Regions from separate parts of the Oerskovia sp. NPDC056781 genome, predicted to be linked through region 1. Evidence: riboswitches for the same ligand, from Rfam matches in the RefSeq annotation. Region 1 holds a riboswitch; the other holds the start of a gene.

Region 1 (7,134 bases):
CCCAGGGTGGTCAGCCGGCCCGACGCCTCGCGCTGCGCGGCCTGACGCTGCTGGAGGGGCTTGACGAGGAACGCGAGGATGCCCGCGACGACCGGCAGCCCGAGGACCACGACGAGGCCCAGCTGGAGCGACGTGCTCAGCATGATCCCCGCGACCACGGCGTACGCCATGAGGGAGCCCGCGAAGCGGGCCGCGATCGCGTAGACCTCGCCCACCCGCAGCGCGTCCGACGCGACCGCCGAGACGACCTCTCCCGTGGGGAGCTCGTCGGTGATCGTGTGCCCCGAGCGCGCGACGGTGTCGCCCACGAGCTGGGAGGTGGTGAAGGCCGAGCGCAGCCAGTTCTCGATGTCGTAGCGGTGGCCGAGGGCGGCCGCGCCCACCTGGACCAGGCCGATGCCCAGCATGACCGCGGCCCAGCCGAGCAGGACCGCGCCGAAGCCCTCGTCGAGGCCCTCGTCGAGCGCACGGCCCAGCACGTAGGGCATGACGGCCTGGCACCCGAACGTGACCATGCCGAGGAGGACGGCGACCAGGAGGATGCCCCACTGGCGGCGCGCGAGCCACCAGAGGAAGGCACCGGGGCCGGTGAGCGGAGGGGTGCCCGGGTCGGGGAGGGGGAGGGGTCGCACGGTCACTAACATTAGGTGTGGCCACCGACACCGGGCCACGGATTTTCGCTCAGCGTAAGGAAACCTTCCCATGACCACGCCCGACCCCGCCGGCTCGCAGAAGACCTCCGACGCCGTGGCGGACGCCCCGTCGCAGGAGGTCGTCGACCGCGCCGTCCGCAAGGCCCGCGGCGCTCTCCAGCGCTACCGCGTGATGGCCCTCATCACCGGTGTGATGCTCCTGATCCTGTGCGTCGAGATGATCGTCAAGTACGGCGTCGGTGCGTTCGTCGACGTCGACGGCGTGATGCGCTTCGTGGGCTGGATCCCGTTCGCGCACGGCTGGGTCTACGTGGTCTACCTCGTGACGGTCCTGGACCTGTGGTCCAAGATGCGCTGGAGCTGGGGCCGCCTGGCGACCATGGTCTTCGCGGGCGTCGTGCCCGTCATGTCCTTCATCCTCGAGAAGAAGGTTCACCGCGAGGCCGAGGCCAAGCTCGACGCCCTCGTGGAGCAGTACGCCCGATGACCTCGCTGCCGCCGCTGGTCGCTCCCTCGACCGAGCCACTGTCCCCGCAGGAGCTGGCCCGCTACTCGCGGCACCTGGCCCTGCCGGGGATCGGGGTCGAGGGCCAGCAGCGGCTGCGCGCCGCGCGGGTCCTGGTCGTGGGCGCGGGCGGGCTGGGCAGCCCCGCGCTGCTCTACCTGGCCGCGGCCGGCGTCGGGACGATCGGCATCGTCGACGACGACCGCGTCGAGGTCTCCAACCTCCAGCGCCAGGTGATCCACGGCGGCTCGGACGTGGGGCGGCCCAAGGTGGAGTCGGCGCGTGACGCCGTCGCGGAGGTCAACCCGCACGTGAGCGTCCGCCTGCACGAGCACCGGCTCGACGCGAGCAACGTCCTGACGGTCCTCGACGGCTATGACGTCGTCCTCGACGGGACCGACAACTTCGCGACCCGCTACCTCGTGGGCGATGCCGCCGAGATCGCGGGCATCCCGTGCGTGTGGGGCTCGATCTTCCGCTTCCAGGGGCAGGTCAGCGTCTTCTGGTCGGCGCCTGCGGTCGGGGAGGGCGTGGTCTACCGCGACGTGTTCCCCGAGCCGCCACCGCCCGGCACCGTGCCCGACTGCGCGACGGGCGGGGTCCTGGGTGCCATGTGCGGCACGGTCGGCTCGGTCATGGCGACCGAGGCGATCAAGCTGATCACCGGCGCGGGGAACACGCTCCTCGGCCGCCTCGCGGTCTACGACTCGCTCGAGCTCACGTGGCGTCACCTCACGATCCGCGCCGACCCGCAGCGCGTCCCCGTGACCGAGCTCCTGGCGGGCGACCACGCGTACGAGGCGTTCTGCGGGTTCAGCCCGGCGGGCGACGTGGGCCCTGTCGAGGTCCCGTCGGGCCTCTCCTCCGGGACGGGCCTCTTCTCCGGCCCGACGGCGGACGGTCGCCTCGCCATCGACCTCGCCCGGGTGGCGGGAGCGGCAGGACCGACGCCCACGAGCCTGACGGCGCGCGAGCTCGCCGACCGCCTCGCCGACCCCGACGACGACCTGCTGCTGCTCGACGTGCGCGAGGAGTGGGAGACGCAGATCGTGGCGATCGACGGCGCCCGGGTGGTGCCCAGCGGGGTCTATGCGGGGCCCGGCGCGACCGCGGCCCTCGCGGACCTTCCGCGTGACCGGACGGTCGCGGTGCTGTGCAAGGTCGGGGGCCGGTCCGACCGGGTCGCGAGCCTTGCGCGGGCCGCGGGCGTGGACGCGCGCAACGTCGAGGGCGGGGTCCTGGCCTGGGTGCGGGACGTCGAGCCGGGACGCCCGACCTACTGACCGTCGGCCCCGTCCGCCGAGGTAGACCCGTGCGCCCGAGGTAGACCCTCGGGAGGTCTACCTCGCGCACACGGGTCTACCTCGTCAAACCGGTCACAGCGCCAGGTCCAGGTTGCCGGCGCCCAGCAGGCCGGACCCCGTGAGCCCGGCCCGGCCCACCATGCCGTCGACCGGGGAGCTCGCGAGCGCCTGCTCGCGGCGCGGGATGCGGCCCGCGAGCGCGGCGAGCCGCCCGGCCTCGACCGCGAGCCGCATGGCCGTGGCCATCCGCACCGGGTCGGCGGCACGGGTCACGGCCGTCGCGAGGAGCACGCCGTCGCACCCGAGCTCGAGGGCGTGCGCGGCCTCCGAGGCGGTCCCGATCCCCGCGTCCAGGATCACGGGCACGCGGGCCGCGGCCGCGATGGCTGCGATGTTGCGCGGGTTGAGGATGCCGAGCCCCGAGCCGATGGGGGCGCCCAGCGGCATGACGGCCGCGCAGCCCACGTCCTCGAGGCGGCGCGCGAGGATCGGGTCGTCGTTGGTGTACGGCAGGACGGTGAAGCCGTCGCGGACCAGGGTCTCGGCGGCGTGGACGAGCCCGATCGGGTCGGGCAGCAGCGTCACGTCGTCGGCGATCACCTCGAGCTTGACCCAGTCGGTGCCGCAGGCCTCGCGGGCCAGGTGGGCCGTGAGGACGGCCTCCTTGGCGGAGAAGCAGCCCGCCGTGTTGGGCAGTGCACGGATGCTGAGGCGATCGAGCAGGCCCCAGATGCCGGTCTCGCCCGTACCGCCGTCGGAACCGGCCCCGCCCGGCGGCGGCACGCGCGCGACGCGCCGCATCGCGACGGTCGTGAGCGCGGTCCCGGACGCGACGAGCGCCTCCTCCAGGGTGAGCAGGTTGGCGGCGCCGCCCGTGCCCATGACGAGGCGGGAGCCGAGGGGGACGCCCGCGACGACCAGGGAGTCGTCGGCCGCGCGGTCCGGGGTGTCAACCACCCTGCACCGCCGTGACGACCTCGACGCGGTCGCCGTCGCGCAGTGCCGTGGACGTCCACGTGCTGCGTGGGAGCACGGCGTCGTCGATCGCGACCGCGACGCCGCGGGGGACGGTGCCCGTGTCTCCGACGAGCTCCGGCAGCAACGTGGCGACGAGGGCTGCGACGGTCGTGGGGGTGGCGAGCGGGTAGGGCTCGCCGTTGACGAGTGCTGTGCCGGTCATGTGGTCCTCCGGGAGGTCGCGACAGGGGTGGGGGAGAAGCGCATCGGGTCGATCGCCGCGACCGCGGGCGGCAGCGGGTCCCCGGCGAGGAGCGCGTCGACCGTGGCCCCCGTGACCGGGGCGAGCAGCACGCCGTTGCGGTAGTGGCCCGTCGCGAGGACCAGGCCGGGCACGCTCGTGGTTCCCAGGAGCGGCAGGTTGTCCGGGGTGCCCGGGCGCACGCGCGGCGTGACCTCGACCAGGGCGAGCTCGTCGAGGCCGGGCAGGAGCGCACGGGCGTCCCGCAGGAGCGCGAAGACGCCGCCCGCGGTCGCACGCCGGTCGTCGGGGTGCTCCTCGCTCGTCGCCCCGACGACGACCTCGCGGTGCCCGTCGGGGCCGGGCGTACGCGGTACGACGTACACCGGACGCCCTTGCACGATCCCGCGGACCACGTGGTCGAGCGTGAACCAGGGCGGCGCGTCGAGCCGCAGCGTCTGCCCCTTCACCGGACGGGTCGGGGCGTACACCTCGGGGACGCCCGCGAGCAGGCTTCCCGAGTCCGCCCCGGCCGCGAGCACCACGGTCCCCCCGCGGTGCTCGACGCCCGCGTCGTCGAGGGCCCCGGTCACGGGGGCACCCGGCCCGGGCGAGCGCAGGAGCCGGACGGCCCGGCGGTGCACGACGGCGGCGCGCGGGTCCTGCGCGAGGGCCGCGGTCAGGGCGCGGTGCACGGCCCGCGGGTCGACCTGGTGGTCGCCCGGGGCCCAGAACGCCCCAGCGACGCGCTGTCCGACGAGCGGCTCGCGCTCCCGGGCGGCCGCGACAGTGATCTCGGTCGAGTCGAGCCCCCATGCCTCCTGCAGCGCACGCACGCGCCGCCCGAGCGCCAGGTCGTCGCCGTCGTAGGCCAGGGTGAGCGTGCCCGTGGCCCGCAGCCCGACGCCCAGCCCCGAGTCCGCCTCGAGCTCGGCCGCGAACGCGGACCATCGCGCCGCGGAGTCGGCGCCCAGGCGCAGCGCGGCCTGCTCCCCGAAGTCGGCCTCCGTCACGGGTGCGAGCATCCCGGCCGCGGCGTGCGTCGCGCCGTCCCCCGGGGCGGGGTCCAGGACCGTCACACGCCGCCCCGCACGCGAGGCCCGCCACGCCGCGGCGAGCCCCACGATGCCGCCGCCCACGACGAGGACGTCCGCGACGCCGTCGGGCAGGTGGTCGTGGGGGAGGCCCGACGGCGCCGCGCGCCCGGTAGCCCCGTCGCGCCCTCGTGGGCGCGCGGGCACGGCGGGGTGATCGGTGGACAGGGCTGCGCTCATGCGCTCGCTCCCTTCGCTGGCATGACCCAGATCAGGTTCGACGGTCGGCTCTCGCCCTCTCAGCCCCGTGCGGGGCTCCCGTGCTTCGCGGCCACCCTACAACGTGGCCGGTGCCGGGCCGCGGCACGACCACGGGGTGCACCACGGCCGCGCGCCGCGCGGGCCGTGCCTATCCTGGGCGCCGTGACCACCGCCCCGACCGGCGACGCCGAGCGCCGACAGCCCCCCGCGCCCCGCCACCGCTCCGACGACCGCGACGCCACCCCGCACGCGGCCCGCCAGGCCGCCGTCGAGCGCCTGCGCGCCGCCCGGCTGTACCTGTGCACCGACGCGCGCGAGGAGCGCGGCGACCTCGAGGACTTCCTGCACGCGGCGCTCGCGGGCGGGGTGGACGTGGTCCAGCTCCGGGACAAGACGCTCGACGTCGCGCGCGAGCTCGAGCTCCAGGAGACGGTCGCGCGCGTAGCGACCGAGCACGGGGCGCTGTGGGCCGTCAACGACCGGGCCGACGTCGCGCTGCTGACCGGGGCTCCCGTGGTGCACATGGGCCAGGGCGACCTGCCCGTGCCCGCGGTCCGGTCGCTCCTCGGCGCGGGCTCGCTCCTGGGGCGCTCGACGCACTCGCTCGCACAGGCCGCGGCGGCAGAGGCTGATCCCGAGGTCGACTACTTCTGCGTCGGCCCCCTCTGGGCGACGCCCACGAAGCCGGGGCGCGACGCCGTCGGGCTCGACCTGCTGCGACAGGTCGCGGCGACCCGGCCGACGACGCCGTGGTTCGCGATCGGGGGAGTCGACGCCGACAGGCTCGACCAGGTGCTCGACGCGGGCGCCGAGCGCATCGTCGTGGTCCGGGCGATCACGGGCGCCGCCGACCCCGAGCGGGCCGCACGCGAGCTGCGCGGGCGACTGCCCGCCTGACGCGCGCAGTGATCCCCGTCGCACGTCGTGGACCGATGCCGGGGATCGGCGCCGAGCCAACTATCCTGGGGTGGTGACACCCACCCCCTCAGCCCCCCGGCCCGTATTGGTCGTCGACTTCGGCGCACAGTACGCCCAGCTGATCGCGCGTCGCGTGCGTGAGGCCAAGGTGTACTCGGAGATCGTCCCTCACACCTTCACCGTCGAGCAGATGCTCGCCAAGGACCCGGCAGCGATCATCCTGTCCGGCGGTCCGTCGTCCGTGTACGCGCAGGGCGCGCCCTTCGTGGACCCCGCGCTGTTCGAGGCCGGCGTGCCCGTCCTGGGCATCTGCTACGGCTTCCAGGCCATGGCCAAGGCGCTCGGCGGGACGGTCGCGCAGACCGGCCTCAGCGAGTACGGCGGCACGGCCGTCGAGGTCTGCCAGGCCGGTGCGCTGCTCGCGGGTTCGCCCGACCAGCAGACCGCCTGGATGAGCCACGGCGACGCCGTGCACGCGGCCCCCGAGGGCTTCGAGGTCCTCGCGACCTCGGCCGGCTCGCCGGTCGCAGCGTTCGAGGACACCGGGCGCCGCCTGTACGGCGTGCAGTGGCACCCCGAGGTCAAGCACTCCCCGCTGGGCCAGAAGGCCCTCGAGAACTTCCTCTACCAGGGCGCCGGCCTCGCCGGTGACTGGACGCCGGGCAACGTCATCGCCGACCAGATCGCGCTCATCCGCGAGCAGGTCGGGGACGCCCGCGTCATCTGCGGCCTGTCCGGCGGCGTCGACTCCTCCGTTGCCGCGGCCCTCGTCCAGCAGGCCGTGGGCGACCAGCTCACGTGCGTGTTCGTCGACCACGGCCTGCTGCGTGCGGGCGAGGTCGAGCAGGTCGAGCGCGACTTCGTCGCCGCCACGGGCGTCAAGCTCGTCGTCATGGACGAGAAGCAGCGCTTCCTCTCGGCGCTCGCGGGCCACTCGGACCCCGAGACGAAGCGCAAGATCATCGGCCGCGAGTTCATCCGTGCGTTCGAGCAGGCAGCGCGCGACATCGTCGCGGACGCGGGCGAGCACGGTGGCGAGGTCAAGTTCCTCGTGCAGGGCACGCTGTACCCCGACGTCGTCGAGTCCGGCGGAGGCGAGGGCACCGCGAACATCAAGAGCCACCACAACGTGGGCGGCCTGCCCGACGACCTGCAGTTCTCGCTCGTCGAGCCGTTGCGGGCCCTGTTCAAGGACGAGGTGCGCGCCGTGGGCCGCGAGCTCGGCGTGCCCGAGGTCATCGTGGCCCGTCAGCCGTTCCCC
Region 2 (7,134 bases), on a different contig from region 1:
CGTCCTTCAGGTGCCACGCCGTCCAGGTGCAGCCCTCGCACTGCCCCTGGTGCGGCGCGCCGTCGTGCCACATGTGCTGGTAGATCACGAGCTCGTCGCGGCCCTCGAAGAGGTCCAGGAACGGGACGGGGCCGTCGGGACCGACGACCTCCACGGTGCCGTCGATCCTCACCATGGGCAGCTGCCGTCGGGCGGCCGCGATGGCGTCGCCCTCGTGCGTGTGCGCCTTCTCGCGGACCAGGAGCTCGTCCCGGGTGGCTTCCCAGGTGGCCAGGTCGACGACGGGGGGCCGGCCGGACAGGGGCGTGGTCGCGTCCTCGGGCGGGGTCGTCATGGTGTCCTCCGTGCGGGCTCGGGCAGGGACGCACGGCGCGCTCCTGCGGTCACGAGGGCAGACTCGGGACCGGGCCGGAACTCATCGTCGGTGGCGGGCCGTCAGTGGTTGCGGCGCCCCCGCGAGGCGCCGAACGGGCCGCCCACGAACAGCCCCAGGCCGAGCACGAAGCCGAAGTCGTACCAGTTCCCGTTGTTGTGCACCTCGTAGATGTTCACCGTGTCGGTGAACAACGAGACCACGAAGGTCACGGGCACGATGATGCCCTGCCACAGGCCGAGCCAGAACCCGGCCGGGCTGCCGTCCGCGGTGGGCGTGCCGACGTCGGGATTGGGACCCGGGGCGCAGGCCGCGAGCGCGAGCGCCCCGACGACCAGGGCCGTGGCGAGGACGATGCGTCGGGCTCGCGAGGACGTGAGCGTGGTGCGTGCGGTGTCGTGGGGCGAGACGTCGTGCGTCGGGTGCATGGCCGACCTCCTCGTGGCTGGACCGGACGGTCGCCCCCAGCATCCGCCGTGGGACGCCCCGGCTCAACCGGAGGCCCGCCCCGGCCGTCGGCGGCGCCGCGACGACAGCCTCGCCTCGACCGCGGTCATCCGGACGCCGGCAGCCGTCGCGTCCCGCCGATGACGAGCGTGACGTCGACGTCGACGTCCGCGAGCCCCGCCTCGTCGAGGGCCGTGCGCAGGGTGCCGGGGTCGGCCTCGGGGGCAGGGCCGATCGCCTCGATCCTCAGGACGGACCCGCTGAAGGCGATCCCGGTGATCGTCCACTGCTCCTGCTCGGCCCACGCCTCGGCGACGGGTGCGGCGGCGATCTTGTCGGCGTTCTGCCGCAGGACGTGCTGGCTGATCGCGCTGAGCGGTACCGCCACGACGAGCAGCGCGGCCGCGACCGTCACGAGGCTCGCGCCGCGCAGCGGCCCCACGTACCTCTCTGCCTCGCCTGCGGCCGTGCGGACCTGGAACAGCAGGAAGACGAGCGTGCCGGTCGCGATGATCGCGGCGACGTTGGTCGCGAACAGCAGGAGAGCTCCCAGGGCCTGGTCCGGGGCGCCCGACTCGAGCGTGAGGCCGACGACCGCGAGCGGCGGGACGAGCGAGATCGCGATCGCGACGCCGGGCAGCGCGTCCGACACGTCGGCGCGGACCAGGGCGAACGCCCCGACGGCCCCGGTCGCGAGCGCCGCGAGCAGGTCGATGAGCTGCGGGGTGACACGGCCTGCGACCTGGCTGTTGGTCGCCGCGACGATCTCGATCGGGACGAACAGGCCCACGAGGTAGCCGGTCGCGACCACCCCGGCCGCGCCCGCGCCGACGAGGAGCGCCGACGAGGTCAGGTTCCGGTGGTCGTTGAGGACGATCGCGAGCGCCGTCCCGACGATGGGTGTCATGAGGGGAGCGACGATCATGGCGCCGATCACGGTGGCCGTGCTGTCGGCCGCGACGCCCGCCGACGCGATGACGGCCGCGAGGATCAGCAGGGTCCAGAACGTGGCCTGCCGGGACCGCGCCGTCGGCCCCTCGGAGATGAACAGCGCGGTGGTCATCCGCTGGACGTCGGCCGTCGTGATGCGCATGCTGCCTCCTGGTGCTGTTCGTGCCCCCAGCATCACAGGGGGTCGCTGCTCGCGCTCGGTACGCTGCCGGACATGTACGCCGTGACCCCACCCCATGCCCAGGGCTTCCTCGACGTCGGCGACGGCCACGAGATCTGGTGGGAGGCGCGGGGCAACCCGGACGGCAAGCCCGCGGTCGTCCTGCACGGTGGGCCGGGGTCCGGGTGCACCCCCGGGTCGTCGCGGCCGTTCGACCCCGAGCGGTACCGCGTGGTCCTCCTCGACCAGCGGGGCTGCGGTCGGAGCCGGCCGCTCGCGAACGGCGACGACGTCGACCTGTCGAGCAACACCACTGCCCACCTGGTCGCGGACGTCGAGCAGCTGCGTGAGCACCTGGGCATCGACGCGTGGCTGGTCCTGGGGACCTCGTGGGGTGCGACGCTCGGGCTCGCGTACGCGGTGGCACACCCCGAGCGCGTCACCGAGGTGGTCCTGGGCGCGGTCACGAGCACCACGGCCCGAGAGGTCGAGTGGATCACGCGCGACATGGGGCGCCTCTTCCCCGAGGAGTGGGACCGGTTCGTGGCCGAGGTGCCGGTGGCGGAGCGCGACGGCAACCTCGCGGCGGCCTACGCCCGTCTGCTCGCGTCCTCGGACAGTGCGGTGCGTGAGCGCGCGGCGGCGGCCTGGTGCCGCTGGGAGGACGTGCACGTCTCGCTCGTGCACGGGTTCGAGCCCTGGGACCGCTACGAGGATCCCGCCTTCCGGCTGCGGTTCGCGCGCCTGGTGACGCACTACTGGGCGCACGCAGCCTTCCTGCCCGACGGCGCCCTGCTGGCCGGGGTGCGCGGGCTCGGCGGGGTCCCGGCGGTCCTGGTGCACGGGCGTCAGGACGTGTCGGGCCCGCTCGACGTCGCGTGGCACCTGCACCAGGCGTGGCCGGGGAGCGAGCTCGTGGTGCTCGAGGGCGCTGGGCACGGGGGCCCGGGGTTCCCGGAGGCGCTGGTCGCGGCGACGGACCGGTTCGCGGGCTAGCGGCCGCACCGCTCGGCTAGGGTGAGGCTCAGCCTGTCCCCGCAGTCGACGTCGACCTCGGAGGTGACCTGCGTGTCCCGCCGTTCCGCACTGCTCGTCGGGGTCCTGGTCGTGTCGTGCGGCTCGCTCGCGCTCGGTGCCGCGCTCGGCGCGGCCGGGCCGGTCGCCGTGCCCGCCGAGGGGCCGTGGTCCGTCCACGTCGAGGGCCCGTCCGAGGGGGACGCGGAGTGCGCGGCGGATCCTGCCGTCGCCTTCGCCCTGACCCCGGCGATCATGCCCCCGGTCGGGACGTCGTTCGGACTGGTCCCCGACGCCACCCGCGCCGACCTGGAGCGTGTCGTGTCGTGCCTCGAGGAGCACGTGGCGACGTCGCGGATCAGTGTGGTGCCGACCGGGACCCCGGCGTCCCCCTGACCGGGGCGCCGGGCGGGTCGCCGGTGCTGGTGCCGCCTGGCGAACGGCGGCCCCCGGGTGTGCCGTCCGCCCGCTAGAGTTCCCTGCGAAGACACGGGGTGCCCGCTCCCACGAGCCGGGCTGAGATCACACCCGTCGAACCTGATCTAGCTAGCACTAGCGAAGGGATGTCGGCAATGTCGCTTGCTGCCACCACACCTGTCCTGCCCGCACCTGCCCGCACGCCGGCGGCGGACGCCCAGGCCGCGAACGAGCACGGCGCGTCGTGGGGGGCCGAGCCCTCCCGCCCCCGCGTCCTGTCGATCGCCGGCACGGACCCGACCGGGGGAGCCGGTATCCAGGCAGACCTCAAGGCGTTCGCGGCGCACGGCGCGTACGGCATGGCGGTCACGACCGCCCTGGTCGCGCAGAACACGCACGGCGTCCGTACGGTCCACGTCCCCGGCGCGGACTTCCTGGCCGAGCAGCTCGACGCGGTCTCGGACGACGTGGTGATCGACGCCGTGAAGATCGGCATGGTCGCCGACGAGCCCAACGCGCGCGCGATCGCCGCGTGGCTGAGGCGCGTGCAGCCGCCGTTCGTCGTGCTCGACCCCGTCATGGTCGCCACGAGCGGCCACCGCCTCCTCGACGAGGGGGCCGAGCAGGCCGTGCGCGAGCTGGTCGCGCTCGCCGACCTCGTGACCCCCAACCTCCCCGAGCTCGCCGCCCTCGTCGGCGAGCCCGCCGCGACCACGTGGCCCGACGCCCTCGCCCAGGCGAGGCGCCTGCACGCGGCGAGCGGCGCCGTCGTGCTCCTGAAGGGCGGTCACCTCACCGGGGAGGAGTCACCCGACGCCCTGGTGGGCGCTCGCGGGCCCGACGACGTCACGACCTTCTCGGCGCCCCGCGTCGACACCGTGCACACCCACGGGACCGGGTGCTCGCTGTCGGCGGCGGTCGCCGCGCTGCGACCCCGGCGGGACGGCTGGGAGAGTGCGACGCGCGACGCCAAGAGCTGGCTGACCGGCGCGCTGCAGGCCGGGGGAGCGCTCGCGGTGGGCACGGGCCGCGGACCCGTCGACCACCTGGCGCACCTGCCCACGCTCGGGCAGCGGGTGTTCTCGGAGGAGGCCTGGGAGCGTATCGCGGGCTGGCGCGAGGCCGTCGAGCGGATGGGGTTCGTGCGGGCGCTCGCGGACGGGAGCCTCTCAGCGGGGGACTTCGGCTTCTACCTCGCGCAGGACGCCGCGTACCTCGCCGAGTACTCGCGCGTGCTGTCGCGGGCCAGCCAGCTCGCACCGACGCCCGAGGCACGGCAGTTCTTCGCCGGTGCCGCGGTCGAGTCGCTCGAGGTCGAGCAGGCGCTGCACCGCGACTGGTTGGGCGAGCACGCCGGGATGGACCGCGGGGCGGTCGAGAACGTCGACCCGTCTCCCGTGACGGCCGCCTACACCAACCACCTCCACGCGGCGTCGAACGGGTCCTACGCGGAGACGGTCGCGGCCCTGCTGCCGTGCTACTGGCTCTACTCGCACATCGGCGACGTCCTGGTGCGCCAGGCAGGGGCCCTCGACGGTCACCCCTACGCACGGTGGATCTCGCTCTACGGCGACCCGGCCTTCGCCGAGGCGACACGCACCGCGTGCTCGTTCGCCGACGAGGCCGCGCGCTGGGCCTCGCCCGCGGAGCGCAAGCGCATGCTGCGCGCGTTCGAGCTGTCCTCGATGCACGAGTACCTGTTCTTCGAGCAGGGGCTGACCCGGCCGACCTGGCCGGCGCCACCTCTCGCTGCGCGCTGACCTCACACCGAGGAGTGAGCCGTCGCCCCGGACCTGGCTCGACCCGGGGCGACGGCTGACCTCCCGCCGCGGGACTCGCTAGACGCTCTGCGCGTCGCCGTCCGGGTACCCGCAGTCGTACCCGGGCGGCCACCAGCGCCACGTCGTGGTGACCTCGCTGGTCGAGACGCCCGCGGGGCGGTCGGCCAGGCACTGCGTGCGCATCTGGTCGAGCCCGACGGTCAGGTAGTACACCGCGAGCACGCCCGTGAAGACGACCACGAGGACCGTCACCGCCAGGCGCAGGCGGCGGTCGGAGCGGCGGGTGGGCTCGTCCTCGCCGGGCCGTGGCGGGACCCAGTCCCAGCTCACCGGGCGGGGTCCGTCGTCGGGCCGGTGGTTGCGTCGGCGCCGGTGACTCCGTCGAGGCCGGTGCCGGGGACGAGCAGCACCTTGCCGGTCGTCGCGCGCCCCTCCAGGGCGCGGTGTGCGTCGGCGGCGCGCGCGAGCGGGAACGTCGCGCCCACGCGCACGTCGAGGTCGCCCGACGCGACGAGCGCGTACACCTCGCTCGCCCGGTCGAGGAGCTCGGAGCGCGTCGCGGTGTAGTCGTCGAGCTTGGGGCGCGTCGTGAACAGCGACCCGCCCTTGTTGAGGCGCTGCAGGTCGAACGGCGGCACCTGGCCCGAGGACCCGCCGAACAGCACGAGCATGCCGCGGCGGCGCAACGATGCGAGGGACGCCTCGAACGTGTCCTTGCCGACCGAGTCGTAGACCACCGCGACGCCGCGCCCGCCCGTGAGGTCGCGCACGATCGCGGGCAGCTCGGTCGTGAGGTCGTCGAGCTCGGCGTAGTTCACGACGTCGGAGGCTCCGGCCGCGCGCGACAGCTCGGCCTTGGCCTCGGTCGAGACGGTCGTGATGACGCGCGCGCCGCGGCGCACCGCGAGCTGGGTCGCGAGCAGCCCGACGCCGCCGGCGCCCGCGTGCAGCAGGACGTCGTCGCCGGGCTGGACCGGGTAGGTCGACGTCACGAGGTAGTGGGCCGTGAGCCCCTGCAGGCCGACGGCCGCCGCGACACGCAGGTCGACCGACTCGGGGACCGGGATCGCGACGTCCGCGGGGACGACCACCTGCTCGGCGTACGACCCGAAGGCGTTGGTCCACGCCACGTGGTCGCCGGGCTCGAAGTCGGCCACCCCCGGGCCGACCGCGGTGACGACGCCGGCGCCCTCGGTCCCGACCACGTGGGGGTACGCCATCGGGTACACCCCGGCCCGCCGGTAGGTGTCGATGAAGTTGACCCCGGCCGCCGCGACGTCGACGAGGAGCTCGCCGGGTCCGGGGACGGGGGTCGGGAGCTCGACGAGCTCGAGGACGTCGGGGCCGCCTGCCTGGAGTGCCTGGATCGCGCGCATGGGGTCAGCCTAGGTGGCGGGGCCCGGGTCGGTGGTCGAGATCGCGCCGAGTGTGCAGTTCGGGCTGTCCAGAGCGCCCGACGACAGCCCGAGCTGCACGCTCGACGACGTCGCGCCTCAGGTGGTCGGCGGCCCCGCCGAGGCCCGCCAGCGTCCATGGCGTCGCTCGACGTGGACGGGGTGGTCGAAGCAGCGCGAGACGGCCTCCGTGGTCAGCACCTCGTCCGCCGGACCGGACGCCGACACGAGCCCCGGCGCGAGGAGCAGCGCGTGGGTCGTGGACGTGGGCAGCTCTTCGAGGTGGTGGGTCACGAGCACCGAGGCGACCTCGGGGTGAGCGATCCGCACGTCGTCGAGCGTCGCGAGGAGCTGCTCGCGTGCGGCGACGTCGAGGCCTGTGCTCGGTTCGTCGAGGAGCAGGAGCGCGGGGTCGGCGACGAGCGCCCGGGCGATGATCGTCCGTCCGCGCTCCCCCTGGGACAGCGTGGTCCACGGCTCGTGCTCCTTGCCGCCGAGCCCCATGTCCACGACGAGGGCACGCGCCCTGTCGACCTCGGCCCGGGTAGGGACCCAGCGCTGGCGCCACTCGATCGTCCCGGTGATCCCGGTCAGGAC

Evidence for each region. A riboswitch is a leader RNA that binds a small molecule or an ion and turns the genes downstream of it on or off. The one in region 1 is predicted to bind thiamine pyrophosphate.
Region 2: it holds a riboswitch for thiamine pyrophosphate, as region 1 does, so the genes downstream of both, thiD (bifunctional hydroxymethylpyrimidine kinase/phosphomethylpyrimidine kinase) here and thiO (glycine oxidase ThiO) in region 1, are expected to answer to the same signal.

Annotation. Positions count from the first base shown of each region.
Region 1 covers NZ_JBHUAD010000140.1:2,955-10,088, forward strand. The annotation lists gene ACFRCR_RS12550 (ABC transporter ATP-binding protein) at 1-644, opposite strand, end outside; gene ACFRCR_RS12555 (DUF3817 domain-containing protein) at 703-1,140, shown strand; gene moeB (molybdopterin-synthase adenylyltransferase MoeB) at 1,137-2,441, shown strand; gene ACFRCR_RS12565 (thiazole synthase) at 2,535-3,344, opposite strand; gene thiS (sulfur carrier protein ThiS) at 3,412-3,642, opposite strand; gene thiO (glycine oxidase ThiO) at 3,639-4,934, opposite strand; TPP riboswitch at 4,941-5,018, opposite strand; gene thiE (thiamine phosphate synthase) at 5,232-5,852, shown strand; gene guaA (glutamine-hydrolyzing GMP synthase) at 5,926-7,134, shown strand, end outside.
Region 2 covers NZ_JBHUAD010000052.1:11,213-18,346, forward strand. The annotation lists gene ACFRCR_RS06885 (DUF899 family protein) at 1-334, opposite strand, end outside; gene ACFRCR_RS06890 (hypothetical protein) at 436-801, opposite strand; gene ACFRCR_RS06895 (DUF389 domain-containing protein) at 927-1,913, opposite strand; gene pip (prolyl aminopeptidase) at 1,986-2,927, shown strand; gene ACFRCR_RS06905 (hypothetical protein) at 3,000-3,341, shown strand; TPP riboswitch at 3,426-3,526, shown strand; gene thiD (bifunctional hydroxymethylpyrimidine kinase/phosphomethylpyrimidine kinase) at 3,518-5,122, shown strand; gene ACFRCR_RS06915 (hypothetical protein) at 5,201-5,473, opposite strand; gene ACFRCR_RS06920 (quinone oxidoreductase family protein) at 5,470-6,519, opposite strand; gene ACFRCR_RS06925 (ABC transporter ATP-binding protein) at 6,637-7,134, opposite strand, start outside.